DNA from 2 places in the Arthrobacter sp. FB24 genome. Region 1 is predicted to be linked to the other one. Evidence: riboswitches for the same ligand, from Rfam matches in the RefSeq annotation. Region 1 holds a riboswitch; the other holds the start of a gene.
What was found. Region 1 has a riboswitch for S-adenosylmethionine ahead of ARTH_RS19540 (DUF1737 domain-containing protein). Riboswitches for the same ligand answer to the same signal wherever they lie in the genome.

Region 1 (9,078 bases):
CAAAATCCCTGAACTCACCCAAGCCCTCAACGGCCGGTTCACCGAACACCACCGCTACATGACCGGACTCTATCTGCACCGGATTGATGCCCACACCGCCGATATCAACGACCTCAGCGCCAGGATCGAGGCGGCGATGGAGCCCTTTCGTTTCGCCCGGGAGCTCCTCGTGAGCATCCCGGGGTTCAGCACCACCATCGCGGAAATCTTCATCGCCGAAACCGGCGCCGACATGAGCGCATTCGCCACCGCAGGGCAGCTGGCATCCTGGGCCGGTACTTCCCCGGGATCCAACGAATCCGCCGGACGGGTCAAATCCACCAAAACACGGCCCGGCAACCGGTACCTCAAAGGTGCCCTGGGCATCGCTGCTCTGTCCTGCGCGAAATCGAAGAACACCTACCTCGGTGCCAGATACCGGCGCATTGCCTCCCGGCGCGGACCCGCCAAAGCCCTCGTCGCCGTCGAACACTCCATCCTCACCGCAGCGTGGCACATGCTCACCACCGGCGAACTCTACAACGACCCCGGCGCCGACTACTTCACCCGGCAGACACCCGTTAAAACCATGGCCCGGGCCGTCAGACAACTAGAATCCCTCGGCTATCAAGTCATTCTCGAACCCCTGCAACAGACCGGATAACACCGCTCACCCCACGCACCCCACCGCACTCACCTAATTTTCATGTCAGAGAGCGTCCCGATCCAGGCGGCCACAACTGAGAGAGCGTCCCGATTCGGGCGGCAGGAAGTGAGAGAGCGTCTAGTTGGCCGGGCCGGCGGACCCCGAAATGGAGGCTTCGTGATCGGAGGAGGTTCGCCAGGCGGCCCAGTCGAGGGGCTGGACCGAGGGACGGCCCAGGAGGTATCCCTGCCCGTAGGCCATCCCAAGGTCCATCACCGAGGTGAGCTCGGCCTGGGTTTCGATTCCTTCGGCAACCAGGTCCGCGCCGATTTGCCGGGCGAACTCCACCATGGCCGCGCCCAGGGTCTTCTGGCCCGCGGCATGGTCGATTCCCGCGATGAGGCTGCGGTCGAGCTTGATGATGTCCGGACTGAGGTGCGTGACCTGGCTCATCGAGCCGAAACCCGCTCCGGCGCCGTCGACAGCTACCCGCAGTCCGCGCAAGCGGAGGGGTGCCAGCGCTGCCACGACGGGATCGTATTCATGCTCGGCAAGCCGCTCCGTCAACTCGATGACGATCCGGTCCACGGCCAGTTGGGATTGCTCCACGAACGCCCGGAGCCGGGGGTCCAGGCAGGTGACCGGTGACAGGTTCAGAGCCACGTAGACGTGGGCCGGCAGTTGTTCGGCGGCAACGAGTGCCGCCTGCAGGGCAGCGAATTCAAGGTCGGGTCCGAGGCCTACGGCAGCAGCCTCATTGAACCAGTGGTCCGCACTCGCGCCGTCGTCACTGACGAAACGCGTCAGCGCCTCAACACCAACGACGTTCCGGCTGCGAAGCTCGTGGATGGGCTGGAACGCGGTGAGGAGCATCCTGTCGCCGAGGATCGCCTCGATGCGGCGCCTGCTCCGGCGGGTGAACAGCACCGTGTTGCCGTAGTCCTCATCGGGAGTCGGCAAGTCGGGGCTGGGAAGGGTGGCCTCGGTTTCTTCCGGCTGCTCGTCCGTGATGCTCCGGGTGGCCATGAGGTGCTCAAGGAGGGCGCGTTCGGGATTACCCGGGTACGATTCCATCCGGCTTCGCAACTGTTCACGAGCCCACTCGCTCTGCGGAGTGGCGTCACCCAGTACAGACTCGATGATGTCCCGCGCCTGTCCACGGATCGTCGGATCACTCACGTCCGAAGGCGGCACCGACTGCGGTCCCCGGAAAGCAGTGGATTCTCCATCGGTCAATGCTGGAAAAGAAGTCTCATCCATTGACATTGGCTATTCCTTTATAAGTGCTGGTCCCGGCTGAGCCCGGGACCCGTCCATGATTGCACCGCATTCTTATTCGAGGATGCGGGAACCGCGAACGTTTCAAAAGAGTACAACGCGACCGGTCCGTCTGTCTCTAGCTGTATCCGAGTCGTAATGCTAAGCAGGCGAGTTACTCCTCCACGAATTCAGCGGCCAGGTGGATGTGCTTGTCGGCCAGCCACACAGGATTGAAGGCCTTGCTCAGGTAGTTGCTGCCGGCGTCGGGAGCTATCGCCACCACCACGGATCCGCGCGGCGCGGCACGAGCGACCCTGAGCGCCGCAGCCACCGCGAGCCCGGACGAGGGTCCCAGGGACAGCCCCTCTTCATTCAGCAGCCGGTGCTCCGTGGTGTACACCTCGTTGTTGGGAATGCGCAGGAAGCGGTCCACAATGCCGCGGTCGAAGATCTTGGGCCACTCGGCTTCCGGCCAGGAGTTGCCCACGCCGTCCACCAGGATCTCGCCGGGGTGGCCCCCGCTGTACACGGAACCAACAGGATCCGCGGCGATCACCTCCACATGGCCGCCGGTCTTTTCCTTCAGGTACCGGCCATTGCCGCTGATGGTGCCGCCGGTGCCGATCCCGGCCACGAAATGCGTCACTCTCCCGGACGTCTGCTGCCAGATTTCCGGCGCTGTCCCTTCGTAATGGGCCAGCGGATTGGCCGGATTGTCGAACTGCTGAGGCCGCCAGGCGCCCGGGTTCTCTGCCGTGATCCGGGCCGCGACCGCCCGTGCGTTCTCCGGCGACTCCGACGGCGCGGTCCAGTCCGTCACCACCACCCTGGCACCGTAACGGTGCAGCGCGGCAAGCTTCTCGGACGAGATGGTGTCCCCGGTGACCACCACCACGGGGTGTCCGGTGAGGGCACCAATCAGCGCCAGCCCGATCCCGGTGTTCCCGGACGTGCTCTCCACGATGGTTGCCCCCGGCCGGAGCTCACCGCTGCGCTCAGCCGCGCGGATCATGCTCAGGGCCGTCCGGTCCTTGATGGAGCCGCCGGGATTGTCGGATTCGAGCTTGACGTAAACCGTGCTGCCCAGCCCCTTGCCCAGGACGTCAAGCGGCACCAGCGGGGTGTTTCCCACCTGTGCCAGGACGGCGGCGGCATCCGCCGCAACATCAGCCTCCCGGACCGCGTGCCTGCCTGTCATGGTGCTCATCGCTGCCTTTCCGTGCCGCCGACGGCATGGGAATCCCGGCCGCCGTTCAGGGCACTGTTGAAGCCGTTGCCGAGGAACGCGTCCAGTTCAACGCGCGCCTCGTCCACGAGCGCCGCGGCCGGCAGGTGCCGGGCCAGCAGTCCGGAAAGACGGTCGACGACGGCGGCCGTCCCGTTTCCCAGCGGCCGCACCGCGCGCGCTTCCGCCGCCCCCAGCAGGTACGCCGCTGTCAGCGCCTCGATGGCGAGCAGCTTCCCGGCAGCATCGACGGAACGCTCCAGCTGCTGGAGCGCCAGCGGCGCCAGTGTGGAGTGGTCTTCGACATCGGCGGACAGCGTGGGCGCACCAAGTGTTGCCGGCGCCGCGAGGAACTTGAGCTCGGACAGCAGGCCTGCGGCCGAATACCAGAGCAGTCCGGGCAGCTCTTCCGGCTCCAGCGGTGCTCCGTTCGTGGCGGCCTCGAGGTGCCGCTGGCGGATCCGACGCTGCGGCGGGTAGAGCTTGGCGATCCGGCGTTCGCTGCTGATCCCGAGGTGGGCCAGCCCCAGGCGCAGCGCCTCGAATGCCAGGGCCAGCTGCATGGGCTGGAAGTTACCGCCGGAGACCATCCGACCGGAGCCGATGTCGGTCAGCGGGTTGTCGCCCCGGCCGTTCAGTTCCACTTCCAGAGCGTCTTCCAGCGCCGTGACCTGCCACCGGATGGCGCCGTGGGTCTGGGGTGCCGCGCGGAAGGAAAGCGCGTCCTGCACGGACACCTCCCGCTCCGGGTCCTCCAGCCACCCGCCCTCGAGGAGCCGTAGCACATGGGCCGCCGTGACCGACTGCCCGTGCACTGCCTTGGCCGCCTGCACAGCCGGCGAAAACGGGCTGAGGTTGCCGCCGCCGTCGTGCCTTGCCGTCGCCTCAAGCGACAACGCGAGCGCGGTGTCCGCCAGGTCGGCGAGCCGCAGGATGCGGCGCAGCACCAGCGCGCCGACGCCGATGGAATAGGAGTTGGAGCTGACCAGGGCCAGGGCTTCGCCGGGCGCGAGTTCCAGCGGAGCCAGCCCGGCGTCCGCCAGGGCCTGGCCGCCGGGCAGCAGCTGGCCGTCCACTGCCACCGCCTGGCCCTCCCCGATCGCGACGGCGGCCACTGCGGCGAGGTGGGTCAGGTCTGCGGAGCCTACGGACCCTTCGCGCGGGATGGCGGGGACCACCCCGCGGTTGAGCATTTCAACGTAGAAGCGGGCTGTTTCCGGCCGGACGCCGGAGCCGCCGCGGCTGAAGCCCACAAGCCTCGCCAGGATCACGGCCCGGACCTCATCGGCGCCGAGAAACACGCCCACCCCGCTGTTGTGGTACCTCACCACCTGCACCTGGTAGGCGAGGATCGACTTCTTCTCCACGGCGGTGTCCCGCCCGGATCCCAGCAGCGTATTGAGTCCGTAGACGCGGTGGCCGGAGTCGATGGCCTGCTGCACCACCTCACGCGAGAGCCCGATCAGCTCCAGGGCGTCCACGCTCAGGACGAACTTAACGGCGGGATCAGCCGCGGCTTCGGCGACGTCCCTGGCGCGCAGGTGCGCCGTGCCGATCAGGAACTCTCCGCTGCCGCCGCCCATGGCACTAGAAGTCCAGCAGGTTCCGGCGGAAGCCGCCGTCGCCATAGCTTGTCCGGAGCAGCCCGCGGCGTCGCAGCACCGGGGCCAGCCGGTCCAGCACACCATGAACGGTGGCCGGATCAACGAAACCCGAGAACAGGAAGCCGTCCCCGCCCACCTGCACGCCGGTTTCTTCGAGGTAGTCGGCAATTTCCTCGGCCGTGCCGATGATGCTGTCCCCGGCGCCGCCGCTGCGGGCCTGCAGGAGCTGGCGCAGCGTGGACCCGGGAGGACCCGCCTTGGCGAAATGATCCAGGGTGCCCTGGTTGCTGTTCGTGGTGAGCTCGGGGAGCGGGGCGTCGAGGTCGAACTGCTGGAAGTCGATCACGGAGAGGTAGGAGATGGAGTTCAGCTGGCTGTCGATGTCGCGCTGCGTGAGCTGGCGGCGCTGCTCCCGGAGCTCGTCCGCTTCGGCCCGGGAGCCCACCACGGTGGGTTTGAGGACAAACAGCACCTTGACGTCGTCGGGGTCCCGCCCCGCCGCGGCCGCCTCGGCCCGGATCGAATCACGGTAGGCCCTCATGCCGTCCGCGCCCCTGGCGAGGGCAATTGCGACGTCCGCGTTGCCGCCCGCGAAAGCCTTGCCCCGCGGGGACGCCCCGGCCTGCACCAGCACCGGTTCCTCAGGCAGCGGCGCGGTGTTGAGCGGGCCCCGGACCTTGAAGAATTGGCCGTCGTGGTTGATCGGATGGACCTTCGTATGGTCGGCAAAGATGCCGGCGTCCGGATCCTCGACAATGGCGTCCGGCTCCCAGCTGCGCCAGAGCTTGCGCACCACGTCCACGAATTCCTCCGCCTTCTCATAGCGGAGGTCATGCTCGATCTGCTGGTCCAGCCCGTAGTTCTGCGCAGCAAGATCGCTGCCGGAGGTCACCACGTTCCAGCCCAGCTGGCCGCTGGAGAAATGCTGCAGCGTGGCCAGGAGCCGGGCAGCGGTGAACGGCGGGTAGAAGGACGCACTCACCGTGGGAACAATGCCCAGGTGTTCCGTGGCGGAGAGCAGGTAGGGCACCAGTGCCAGCGGATCGTGCTTCGGCGCAAAGGACGCCTGCGCCAGCGACACCTTGGCGCTTCCGCCGTACGTGTCCGGTACGGTGAGCGAGTCCTCGATGATGAAAAGGTCCAGCCCTGCCCGCTCGAATTCCCGCACGGCGTGCTGGTACAGGGCGGGTTTTTTCCAGTCGTACCCGATGCCATACCCGGGCGTACCCCACCCCTGGACGCCGAACCCGTGACCCACAAACCAACCGAAGTGCAGCATGGGACTGCCTGTATTCCGATTCGATTCATTCACGGCTGCCTGATTTCATCCGGCGTTACAGCGGTTCATCTCCCGTCATTATCCCCCCGGCAGGGTCTTTTGTAACTGCAGCCGGGGGTACCGCCGGGGCGGATGCGGGGCCGCGGTGCGGGCGTTCCCGTTACGGAAGATGACGACGACGGCGGTGCGGGCCGCCGTCGTAAGTGTTACGTTTTTGGGGAGTAATGAGAACCGGCGCCAAGCCCTGACTGGCCGGTCGGCAACCCTCCTTCCACGGCGGGGTGCCTCAGGTGAATACTCGGCATATCGATATTCGAATTGCAAGCGTGAGAGAAGGAGATCCGTCGTGTCCGACGCACCCGCACAGCTGGCCCCGGCAGCCGAACCAGACGCCGCCGGCCAGGAACAACCGGCCCTGGCACTGCCGCAGGAAAGGCTGGCCTACCGGCTCATCACCGGCCCCGACGACCGCTCGTTCTGCGAGCGCATCTCCGCAGCACTGGCCGACGGCTATGTCCTGCACGGAGGCCCGGCGGCAACCTTCAACGGCACCAGCGTGATCGTTGCCCAGGCCGTGATCCTGCCCGAGGCAGTCGCCAGCTCCGACGCGGCGGTGGCAACCGCAGTGGACGAACTTGAGTTCGACGCCGACTTCCCGGGCGAAGGCTTCGAGGGCCACGCATGAGCTACGCCGGAGACCTGAGCCCGCAGGACGCCTGGGCCAAACTGGAGCAGGGCGCCGTCCTGGTGGATGTCCGCACTGAGGGCGAGTGGGCGCACATCGGCATCCCGGACACCAAAGCCACGGATAACGATCCCCTCTTTATCCAGTGGACCTTCCCCGGCGGCATCCCCAACCCGGATTTTGTCGACCAGCTGAAGCAGCAGGCCCCCGAGGACTCCGGCGTCGAACTGGTGTTCCTCTGCCGTTCCGGTGTCCGGTCCGTTGCCGCGGCCATTGCCGCCACCCGGGCCGGGTTCACCGCCTACAACGTCCTCGAAGGCTTCGAAGGCGAACCGGACCGTTACGGCGAACGCACCGTCAACGGCTGGAAGAACCGCGGCCTGCCCACCAATCTCGGAAAGAACTAAGTGACCTTCAATCCCGACGCCGCTGGCTGGAGCCCTGACACCCAGGCTGTCCGCGGCGGACTTGACCGCACCAATTTCCAGGAGACCGCCGAGCCGATCTTCCTCAACTCGGGGTTCGTCTACGAATCCGCGGCAGCTGCCGAGCGGGCATTCACCGGCGAGGACGAACGGTTTGTGTACTCCCGGTACGGCAACCCCTCCGTGGCCACCTTCCAGGAACGCCTCCGGCTGCTCGAGGGCACCGAAGCGTGCTTTGCGACGGCGTCCGGCATGTCCGCCGTCTTTACGGCACTGGGTGCCCTGCTGGCTGCCGGTGACCGGGTGGTTGCCGCCCGGTCGCTGTTCGGCTCCTGCTTTGTCATTTTGAACGAGATCCTGCCCCGGTGGGGCGTCGAAACGGTGTTCGTGGACGGCCCGGACCTGGAACAGTGGCGGACCGCTTTGGCGGAACCGACGACGGCGGTCTTCTTCGAGTCGCCGTCGAACCCGATGCAGGAGATCGTGGACATCGCCGCGGTCAGCGAACTGGCCCACGCTGCCGGGGCGACCGTCGTCGTCGACAATGTCTTTGCCACCCCCCTGCTGCAGCGCTGCGGGGAGCTCGGCGCGGATGTGGTGGTGTACTCCGGCACCAAGCACATTGACGGCCAGGGGCGGGTCCTTGGCGGCGCCATCCTGGGCACCAAGGAGTTCATCGAAGGCCCGGTCAAGCAGCTGATGCGCCACACCGGGCCGGCGCTTTCAGCCTTCAACGCCTGGGTGCTGACGAAGGGCCTGGAAACCATGGCGCTGCGCGTCAACCATTCCTCGGCCTCCGCGCTTCGCCTGGCCGAGTGGCTGGAAGGCCAGCCGGCGGTCAGCTGGGTCAAGTACCCGCTGCTGAAGTCCCACCCGCAGTTTGAGCTGGCGGCCAGGCAGATGAAGGCCGGCGGTACCGTGCTCACGCTGGAGCTTCTGCCGTCGGCGGGCCGCACGGCGAAGGAAGCAGCCTTTGCCCTGCTGGACGCGCTGCGGATCATCGACATCTCCAACAACCTCGGCGATGCCAAGACGCTCATCACCCACCCGGCCACCACCACGCACCGTGCCATGGGGCCGGATGGCCGGGCCGCCATCGGGTTGAGCGACGGCGTGGTCCGCCTGTCGGTAGGACTCGAGGATGTTGACGACCTCATCCGCGACCTGGAGCAGGCGCTCAAACAGATCTGACCATCCCGCCCCTGATCAGCGCCAAGCTACGAAGACCTGCCGCGCCGAAAGTCAGGTGTCCAGCTCCCAGTGCAGGCGGATCGCTTCAGCTATCGGGGCGGCCGCAACGTCCACAGTGAAGGCGACTGGCGCGGTGCCGGTCTCTTCGATGACGGTGTCATGGTAGACGCGGCCGCATGCCGGGCACAGCGTGTAGAGGTCCTCATCCCCGGGCCACTCGGCCAGTCCGGCCGGGACAGGAGTGCCCTCGCCAAGGTGGACGGGCATGCCTTCGGAGTTGGCCTGGATCAGCCCTTCGTCGCTGACGGTGTTTCCGCAGACGCAGGTGATGGTGGTGACATCGTGGCCGGCGACTGTTGCGTATTCGGTTTCCATAGCGCGCTCCGGGGTAGTAGGAACCTGTTCAGGACTGGCGAACGCGCAGCAGCACCGGCGCCTTCTCGCGCGCGGTGACGGCTTCGGTCCGGCGCATGCTCACGTCCACCGCGTGGGCAACCACGGCGGCCAGCCCGGCGGCGGCCTCCGGGTTCCCGGCAAGGCATTCCTGCATGGCAAGCCGCTGCTGTTCCGAACCGGTCCCCCGGTCCAGGATCCTCCGCACGCCTTCCCAGGCCAGTTCCAGCTCGTCCTGTTCCGCCAGGACGGGCGCGACGTAGTCCACCAGCGCCTCCACGACTTCCTCGGCGGGAGCGGGGCGGAACGTGCCGAAATCCAGAAGGTCTCCCCGGAGTCCGCAGTTGCTTGCCTGCCACGCGGCCATCCGCAGGAGCACCGTCGGCACGGG
Region 2 (9,078 bases), 1.8 Mb from region 1:
CCGCGGCGTCGACGTCGTGCAATGAGATACCGCGGGTTTCCTTCAGGAAGTAGACCGCCACCATCGTGACCAGGCAGGCGCCGAGCAGGTAGACCGCCACCGGGGTGGAGGACTTGAACTGGCTCAGCAGGGCGGTGGCGATGATCGGGGCCAGGGAGCCGGCGACGATCGAGGTGACCTGGTAGCCAAGCGAGACGCCGGAGTAGCGCATCCGGGTCGGGAACATTTCGGCCATGATGGCCGGCTGGCCGGCGTACATCAGTGCGTGGAAGAGCAGGCCGATGGTGATCGCCGCGAGGATGACGAGGTCGTTCTTGGTGTCCATCATCGGGAAGGCGAAGAAACCCCAGGTGCCGCCGAGGATGGCGCCGGCCATATACACGGGCTTGCGGCCGAAGGCGTCGGAAAGCTTGCCGACCATGGGTACGGCGCAGAAGTGGATGAAGTGCGCCACCAGGAGGAGCAGGAGGATCCTCGATGTGTCGGTCTGGACCACAACCTTCAGGTAGGTGATGGAGAACGTGACCACGAGGTAGTACAAAATGTTTTCCGCGAACCGCAGGCCCATGGCGGTGAAGACACCGCGCGGGTAGCGGCGGAAGACCTCGGCCACGCCGTAGCCCTTGTTCTCAACAACAACTTCCTTGCGTGCCTCCAGGAAGATGGGGGCGTCCTGGACCTTGGTCCGGATGTAGTAGCCCACGATCACGATCACCGCGGACAGCCAGAAGGCGACGCGCCAGCCCCAGCCGAGGAAGTCGGCGGAGGACAGCGTAGAGGAGAGGGTGAACAGCACGCCGGTGGCCAGGAGGTTGCCCATGGGCACGGCGGACTGCGGCCAGCTGGCCCAGAAGCCGCGTGACTTGCTGGGGCTGTGCTCAGCCACGAGCAGCACGGCGCCGCCCCATTCACCACCGACGGCGAAGCCCTGGACGAAGCGCAGGAACACCAGGAGCGCCGGCGCCCAGTAGCCAATCTGCGCGAATGTGGGGAGGCAGCCCATCGCGAAGGTGGAAACACCCACCAGGACGATGCTCAGCTGGAGCAGCTGCTTCCGGCCGAATTTGTCACCGAAGTGGCCGAAAACGATGCCGCCGATCGGGCGGGCAACGAAGCCCACTGCATAGGTGACGAAAGCGGCGATGATCCCGTCCAGCTCAGTGCCGGAGTTGGGGAAGAACATCTTGCCGAAAACCAGGGTGGCCGCTGAGGCGTAGAGGAAGAACTCATACCACTCAACAACGGTGCCGGCCATTGAGGCCGTCACCACTTTCTTCAGCCCTGAGGCTTTGACGTCAGTCTCATCTGCGCGCCTTGCGGCGGAGTTTTGCATGCTCATTGTGAACTCCTTCGGCGTCTCCGTCGACACCATGTGGACCATTCGGTAGCGGTCGCGTGTGATGTGCACCACCAACGCGCCGGTCCCCTAGAGTATGGACTCACATTGCCGCAGGCTCAACGCCATTTTCTGCAGAACAGCTCTGCATAAATGCACATTGAGCCGAGGGGCTAGGCGAAAAAGTTCTGCCTCAGCTGCGCGCTAAGCTGCCCGATTTCAGTCAGGAAACCGTCGTGGCCGATGGGCGCCTCGATGATGTGCACCGGGACGTCGCCCGGCAGTGCCGCCGCCAGTTCGCGGGACTGTGCAGGAAAATACAGCCGGTCGGTGTTAACGGCGGCGATGAAGAACTCAGCCTTGGCCTGGGCCAGCGCGTCCTTGAGCGGGCCGCGTCCCCGGCCGACGTCGTGGCTCATGAGCGCTTCCGTGATGGCGATGTAGCTGTTGGCATCGAAGCGGCGGACCAGCTTGGTGCCCTGATGGTCGAGGTAGCTCTCCACCTGGTAGCGGCCGCGGTCTCCCAGCGAGACTGCCTGAAGCGGGGCTTCGCCGCCCTGGGCGCTCCGGCCGAACCGGGCCTCCAGCTCGTCTGCGGAGCGGTACGTGATGTGCGCGATCCTGCGCGCCAGGGCCAGGCCGGCCTCAGGCTCCGGGCCGCCGTAGTAGTCACCGCCGTTGAAGTTGACGTCCTGGCGGATGGCGAGGGTCTGCGCCTGGGCAAAGGCGATCTGCTCGGCAGTGCTGCTGGCCCCGATGGAAATGACGGCACAGCGCCGGACCCGGTCAGGGAAGCTAACGGCCCATTCCAAGGCGCGGGCTCCACCCAGGGATCCGCCCAGGACGGCGTACCAGCTGTCGATGCCAAGGGCGTCCGCCAACCGGGCCTCGGCCGCAGTGGTGTCGCGCAGGGTCACCAGGGGGAAGCGCGAGCCCCACGGCCTGCCGTCCGGCGCGGGAGTGGAAGGCCCGGTGGAGCCGTAGCAACCGCCCAGGATGTTGATGGAAACCACGAAGTACTTGTCCGTATCAACCGGGGCGCCGGGCCCGGCAAGCTGCTCCCACCAGCCTTCTTCGTCACTGGCTCCCCTGGTAACGTGCGTGCTGCCGGTCAGGGCATGCTGCACCAGCACGGCGTTGGAACGGTCCGCGTTCAGCGTGCCCCACGTCTCGTAGGCGAGTGTGACGTCCGGCAGATGCCCGCCGGCTTCAAGGTCAAGCCCGCCGATGCCCTGGAACCTGACGGTACCGTCGGGGACAGTGCCTGCGGTTTTGCCCGCGGTGGTTTTCACGTCACGGGCTGACAGGCTGTGGCTGGATGTTTCGGGTACACCGCTGCGGGTGACGGCAATCGTCATCTGAGGACCTCTTCTTCGCGCTTGCCTGCCGCCAACTGGCCGGCAGGCCAGGTCTTCACCCGGGGCACCCCGCCGCGAAAGGAGGGTTGCCGGCCAGCAAGCCGGGGCTGTCGCTGGCACTCATGACCTTTAAAGAGTCTACGAAATGCGTCCCCGCAATGGCGAAGAATGTGACAGCAATATGACTCCCGGCGTCGAGACGCCGGGAGTCATACGCGTCAGTCGCCCTTGGCGGCGCGGAAACCGGCGTCGAGGTCGGCGATGATGTCATCGATGTGTTCCAGCCCCACCGAGAGGCGGACCAGGCCCGGCGTGACCCCTGCCACCGCCTGCTGTTCCGCCGTCAGCTGGCTGTGCGTGGTCGACGCCGGGTGGATGACCAGCGAGCGCACGTCACCGATGTTTGCGACATGCGAGTGCAGTTCCAGCGCGTCCACGAACCGCTTGCCGGCCTCGGCCCCGCCAGCGATGTTGAAGGACACGATGGCTCCGGTGCCCTTGGGTCCGTACTTGCGGCCGCGCTCGTACCAGGGGCTGGACGGCAGCCCCGCGTAGGCCACGGATTCGACGTCGGCCCGTGCCTCCAGCCATTCGGCGACGCTCACCGCGTTGGCCACGTGGCGCTCAACGCGCAGGCTCAGCGTTTCCAGGCCCTGGGCGATAAGGAAGGCGTTGAACGGAGAAACGGCCGAGCCGAGGTCCCGCAGGAGCTGGACGCGGGCTTTCAGGATGTAGGAAAGGTTCGCGCCCAAGGCGCCCCCGGCGCCGAGGTCCCGCGCGTAGACAAGCCCGTTGTAGGTGGGGTCCGGGGTGTTGAAGCCGGGAAACTTCTCCGGGTCCTTGCCGAAATCAAAGTTGCCCGAGTCCACGATCACGCCGGCAATGGCGCTGCCGTGCCCGCCAAGGTACTTCGTTGCCGAGTGGACCACAATGTCGGCACCCCATTCCAGCGGCCGGATGAGGTAGGGCGTGGACAGTGTATTGTCCACGATCAGCGGGACACCCGCCTCGTGGGCAACGCCGGAAACGCCTTCGATGTCCAGGACATCCTGGCGCGGGTTGGACACCACTTCGGCAAAGAAAAGCTTGGTGTTTGGCCGGACTGCGTCCTTCCATTGCTGGAGGTTGTCCGGGTCCTCGACGAAGGTCACGGAGATGCCGAACTTCTTCAGGGTGTGGGCCAGCAGGTTGTAGGTGCCGCCATAGAGGCTGGGGCTGGCCACCACGTGATCACCGGCTTCGGCGACGTTGAGGATGGCGAATGTTTCGGCCGCCTGCCCCGAACTGAGCAGCAGCGCCGCCAGGCCGCCCTCAAGGCTGGCCACGCGCTGCTCCACTGCGTCCTGGGTGGGATTGCCGATGCGCGTGTAGATGGGCGCCAGTTCGGCCAGCGCAAAGCGGTTGGCAGCGCTCTCGGCGCTCGGGAACACGAACGACGTCGTCTGGTAGATGGGGAGGGCCCTGGCGCCGGTGGCGCTGTCCGGCTCCTGCCCGGCGTGGATCTGGCGGGTTTCGAAAGACCAGGCATTGGACATTGAAGACTCCTTCTAAAGAAAGGCACCACAGGCGGACGCACGGTATGCCGGGCCGGTTCTGGTGCCGCGCTTGCCGACCGGCGGTTGCCGGAGGCCAGGTCCTCACCCGGGGCACCCCACCGCGGAACGAGGGTTGCCGGCCAGCAAGCCGGGGCTCAATGCTGGCGCTCATGACCTTGACCCAGTGTAGAAACGGAGCAATCCGTCTGAACAGGTTTGTGACGAAGGACGTCGGCCGCATGATTTTCGTGGGCTTCAGGGCCCTCCGCCATGACATCCCATCTCGGTAAGCATACCCTTAGCTGAGAGCTCCATCACAAAGTGCCAAGATGAGGGCATGCGCATGGATCACGTCTCTTACGCCTGTGAACAAGATGGCTTGGCTGCCACCACCGAACGTATTGCAACCGCCCTCGGCGTCGAAGCCGTTAAGGGCGGGGTACACCCCCGATTTGGCACCCGCAACATGATTATCCCGCTCGCCGGGCACAAGTATTTGGAGGTCGTGGAGGTCCTTGACCACCCGGCATCCGACAAGGCTCCGTTCGGGCAGGCTGTCCGGGCACGCTCCGCAGCTGGCGGCGGCTGGATGGGCTGGTGCGTCGAAGTGGACGACCTGGCACCGTTCGAAGAACGCCTCGGCCGCTCGGCTGTCAACGGCAACCGCAAGTTCCCGGACGGCCGCGAACTCGTCTGGAAGCAGATCGGTATCCTGGGCCTCATTGCAGACCCGCAGGTACCCTACATGCTCAAGTGGGAAGGCGACCCGGAGCTTCACCCGTCCAACGCCTACCCGAGCAACGTCAAGATGTCCAGCCTCACCATCGCCGGCTCGGCCGAGCGCGTCACGGAATGGCTCGGGCAACCGGTCGAGAAGCCCTTGGAGGATGTGGCCGTTGAATGGGTCGCCCCGAAGGGGACGCCGGGAATCCTCTCCGTTACGTTCGAAACCGCCTCCGGGGCAGTAACCATCTAGCCCTCTTACACCGTGTGGTCCTCCGGGCCACGGGCAGCGCGCTGCCTTTACGAACTTCGGCCGCTATCAGCGGGTGCCAACGACGTCACCCACCGATAGCGGCCGAATCCTTTTAAGCGGTTGCCGGCTAGCCCAGCCCGATGGCCTTGCCGAAGAGGCTGAAGCCGACGAACGCCACAATGTCCAGCAGCGCGTGGGCGATCACCAGTGGCATGACGCGGCGGGTCTTCGTATAGATCCACGCAAATACCACGCCCATGATGGCGTTGCCGATGAACGGACCGAACCCCTGGTAGAGGTGGTAGCTGCCCCGGAGCATGGAGCTGGCGAAGATGGCCAGCGGCATGCTCCAGCCAAACTTGCCGAGCCGGTCCAGCAGGTACCCCACCACGATGACCTCCTCCACGATCCCGTGCCGTACGGCGGAGAGAATCAGCACGGGGATGGTCCACCAGTAGGCGTCGAGCGCACTGGGGATGATGGCCGTGGTGATGCCCAGCGCCCGTCCGGCGGCGTACAGCCCCAGGGACGGTATGCCGATCAACGCCGCGAGGCCCAGCCCCTGCAGCAGGTCCTTGCCGGGACGGGCGAAGTTGAAACCGAGTTTGCGGAAGGCCGAGGCCCCGGACTCCCCCGCCGTCCGGTGCTCGGTAAGGAAGTAGATGACCAGCACCACCGGCACCAGAGCGAAAACAATGTCCAGCAGCTGGTACGTGAGGTCGAAGTATTCGCGGCTGCTCTGGGAGCGGTTGAGGGTGGAGGTCCCTTCCGCCAGGGGTGCCCGCGTCAGCTTGTCCAGCAACTGCACCACCGAATACACGGCGGACTGCCCCAGCGACAGACCCAGGACAATCCAGACTTCTAACCGCAGACGACGGCGGGAGGGAACCAGCATGTTCCTATCTTGCCTTCACTTTCTGGTTCTTTCCTGTCCGCCGCTTCCGGCCGGTCGCAGGGCAACGCTTCCGCTGAGCCGCGCGGTCCGGGGCCTATGCTTGGAATTTATGAGTGCGCCCGGAAAAATCATCATGATCCGGCACGGCCAGTCCGCCGCCAATGCCGACACCTCCATCTATAACCGGGTGCCCGATTACCGCATACCGCTGACCGAACTCGGCGTGGCACAGGCCCGGGCCGCGGGCGAGGAAATCCGCCGGGAACTGGACGGGCGGCAGGTGTGTGTGTACGTCTCGCCGTACCTCCGGGCCTACCAGACCCTTGAAGCGCTCAACCTGGGACCGCTGGTGGAACGGATCATCGAGGAACCCAGGCTCCGCGAACAGGACTGGGCCAACTTCCAGATCGCCGGGGACATTGAGGACCAAAAGGAACTCCGGAACGCCTACGGCCACTTCTTCTACCGCTTCCGTGAGGGTGAATCCGGCTCCGACGTCTACGACCGGATCTCCTCTTTTATGGAAACCCTCCACCGGCACTGGTCCAAGCCCACCTACGCCCCGAACGCCCTATTCGTGACGCACGGGCTCACCATGCGGCTGTTCTGCATGCGCTGGTTCCACTGGTCCGTCGAGTATTTCGAGTCGCTCAACAACCCGGAGAATGCCGAAGTGCGGACCCTGGTGCGCACGGATAAGGGCAAGTACGAACTGGACAAGCCGTTCAGCCAGTGGGAGGACCGCCGCGTGGACGAGACAGTCCTGGACGCTCCGCCCATGGTCTTCTAGGCGCTTCCGGCCGGCGCGTCAGCGGGCACGGACGCCCGCCCGCCAGACGGCGTGGGTCAGCGGGATGCCCGGCCGGTAGGCCAGGTGGGTGGCCGAGGGTGCGTTGAGCAGGTGCAGGTCTGCGCGGTGGCCGATAGCGACCGAACCCACCGCCCGTTCGCCGTCGACGTCGTTGCCCGCCTCCCGCCGCAGCGCAAGGGCACCGCCGTACGTCGCAGCGCGGACGGCCTCATGGACGCTCAGCCGCATCTGGAGAACGGCGGTGGTCACGCAGAACGCCATGGAGCTCGTGTAGGAGGTGCCGGGGTTGCAGTTGGAGGCCAGGGCAATCGGCACCCCGGCGTCCAGCAGCTCGCGCCCGGGAGCAAGCGGCTGGCGGGTGGAGAGGTCGCAGGCCGGCAGGCAGGTGGCCACGGTCCCCCGCGTTCCGGCACCCTGCCACCCGGACCAACTCCCTGCCAGTGCCTCCACGTCCGCGGCGGACAGGTAGTTGACGTGGTCAACGCTTGCCGCGCCGAATTCCACGGCCAGCCGCACGCCCGGACCTTCGCCGAGCTGGTTGCCGTGGACGCGGAGGCCCATACCCGCATCCTTGCAGGCCTGCAGCACACGGCGCGACTGTTGCTCGTTGAAGGCCCCCTGCTCGCAGAACACGTCCGCCCAGCTGACGTAGGGCCGGACGGCCGCCAGCATGGGCCCGCACACCAGGTCGGTGTATTCGTCGGCATCGGCACCGGCGGGGACCAGGTGCGCGCCCAGGTAAGTGACTTCGTCAGCCACCGTGGAGGCGATGCGCGCGCTGCGCGTTTCGTTTTCCACGTCCAGGCCGTAGCCGGTCTTGGTTTCCAGGTACGTGGTGCCCTGCGAGACCGCTTCGGCCACGCGGCCCAGGGCCAGCCTGGTGAGGTCGAAGTCGCTTGTCCCGCGGGTGGCACCGGTGGTTACGGCGATGCCGCCGGCGCTGTAGCTCTCCCCGGCCATCCGGGCCTCGAACTCCGCAGTCCGGTCACCGGCAAATATCAGGTGGGTGTGCGAGTCCACCCAGCCCGGCAGCAGCGCCCGGCCTCCCGCGTCCACTTCGTCGTCAGCGGCCGGTGCGGCCGACGACGGCCCGATCCAGGAGATGCGCTCCCCTTCGATCACCACGGCGGCATCCTTGAGGACGCGGTGCTCCGCGTCCTGGGTCATCAGCTCGGCAATGTTGGTGATGAGGGTGCTCATGGGTCCATTCTTCAGTGCCGGATGGACCAGCGGGTCGCGGCCAGCGCAACCGCTGTCCGGGATGCCGGACTGAGCCCGGCGTCCTCGCCCCGGGCGACCAGGCCCGCCGACGGCCCTGCCAGGATCAGGTCCGCAGCGAGCTCCGCAATGCCGGACGAGGTCTGGAAACCGTAACCGCCCTGTCCGGCGAGCCAGAAGAATCCGGTCGCTTCAGCGTCGAACCCCACTACCGGGACGCCGTCGGCAGCTTCGGTGCGAAGGCCGGTCCACGCGGACTTGACGCTCCTGATGCCCATGGTGGTCACCGCGTTGAGCCGCGCCACCAGCGCCTCGACATCGCCCGGGTAAGGCTTCGCGTCCTCGGGCCCGCTCGGCACGGATTCCGACGGCGATATCAGCACGTCCTGCCCTTCCTTGCGGAAGTAGAACGATTCGTCCGCTGCCGCCACCATGGGGCAGGCCTCCGGGAGGGGACGTTCGACGTCGACAATCGCCGCCGTGCGGCGGTACGGCTGGAGTCCGAGCTTTTCCACGCCGCTGATCACGGCCAGCTCATCGGCCCAGGCACCGGCAGCATTGACCACGGTCCCGGCCTGGAACGCTTCCTGGCCCGCCCCGACCTCCCAGCCGGACCCCAGCCGCTGGGCGGAATGGACCTTGGCGCCGGTGATGATGTCCACCCCGCCGGCCTCGGCACGGCGCCGGTGGTCTTCCAGCAGCACGGGTGCGTTGCAGGCGAACGAACCGGTGTCCAGCCCGGCCGCGGAAAAGAATCCGGGATCCAGCACCGGGCACAGTTCCAGGGCCTCGGCATGGGAGATCCGGTGCATGTGCCCGCTGGCTTCCTCCCGGACGGTTTCTTCATCGCCGATCAGCATGAAGCTGCGGGGCGAAAGGACGGGCTCCGGAAGCTCCGCGTCCCGGGCCGCAATCAGCCCGAGCGTGCGGAGGGTCAGCTCCTGGACCA

Region 2: another riboswitch for S-adenosylmethionine. It lies ahead of ARTH_RS06675 (bifunctional o-acetylhomoserine/o-acetylserine sulfhydrylase); the one in region 1 lies ahead of ARTH_RS19540 (DUF1737 domain-containing protein).

Annotation. Positions count from the first base shown of each region.
Region 1 covers NC_008541.1:4,335,925-4,345,002, forward strand. The annotation lists gene ARTH_RS19515 (IS110-like element ISArsp3 family transposase) at 1-643, shown strand, start outside; gene ARTH_RS19520 (EAL domain-containing protein) at 764-1,804, opposite strand; gene ARTH_RS19525 (PLP-dependent cysteine synthase family protein) at 2,058-3,092, opposite strand; gene ARTH_RS19530 (aromatic amino acid ammonia-lyase) at 3,089-4,693, opposite strand; gene ARTH_RS19535 (NtaA/DmoA family FMN-dependent monooxygenase) at 4,698-5,993, opposite strand; SAM riboswitch class IV at 6,214-6,326, shown strand; gene ARTH_RS19540 (DUF1737 domain-containing protein) at 6,409-6,678, shown strand; gene ARTH_RS19545 (rhodanese-like domain-containing protein) at 6,675-7,085, shown strand; gene ARTH_RS19550 (O-succinylhomoserine sulfhydrylase) at 7,086-8,294, shown strand; gene ARTH_RS19555 (hypothetical protein) at 8,346-8,669, opposite strand; gene ARTH_RS19560 (glutamate--cysteine ligase 2) at 8,698-9,078, opposite strand, start outside.
Region 2 covers NC_008541.1:1,473,030-1,482,107, reverse strand. The annotation lists gene ARTH_RS06685 (MFS transporter) at 1-1,339, opposite strand, end outside; gene metX (homoserine O-acetyltransferase MetX) at 1,510-2,694, opposite strand; SAM riboswitch class IV at 2,707-2,822, opposite strand; gene ARTH_RS06675 (bifunctional o-acetylhomoserine/o-acetylserine sulfhydrylase) at 2,913-4,229, opposite strand; SAM riboswitch class IV at 4,291-4,405, opposite strand; gene ARTH_RS06670 (VOC family protein) at 4,567-5,205, shown strand; gene ARTH_RS06665 (CPBP family intramembrane glutamic endopeptidase) at 5,333-6,100, opposite strand; gene ARTH_RS06660 (histidine phosphatase family protein) at 6,210-6,890, shown strand; gene hutI (imidazolonepropionase) at 6,909-8,111, opposite strand; gene ARTH_RS06650 (NAD(P)/FAD-dependent oxidoreductase) at 8,123-9,078, opposite strand, start outside.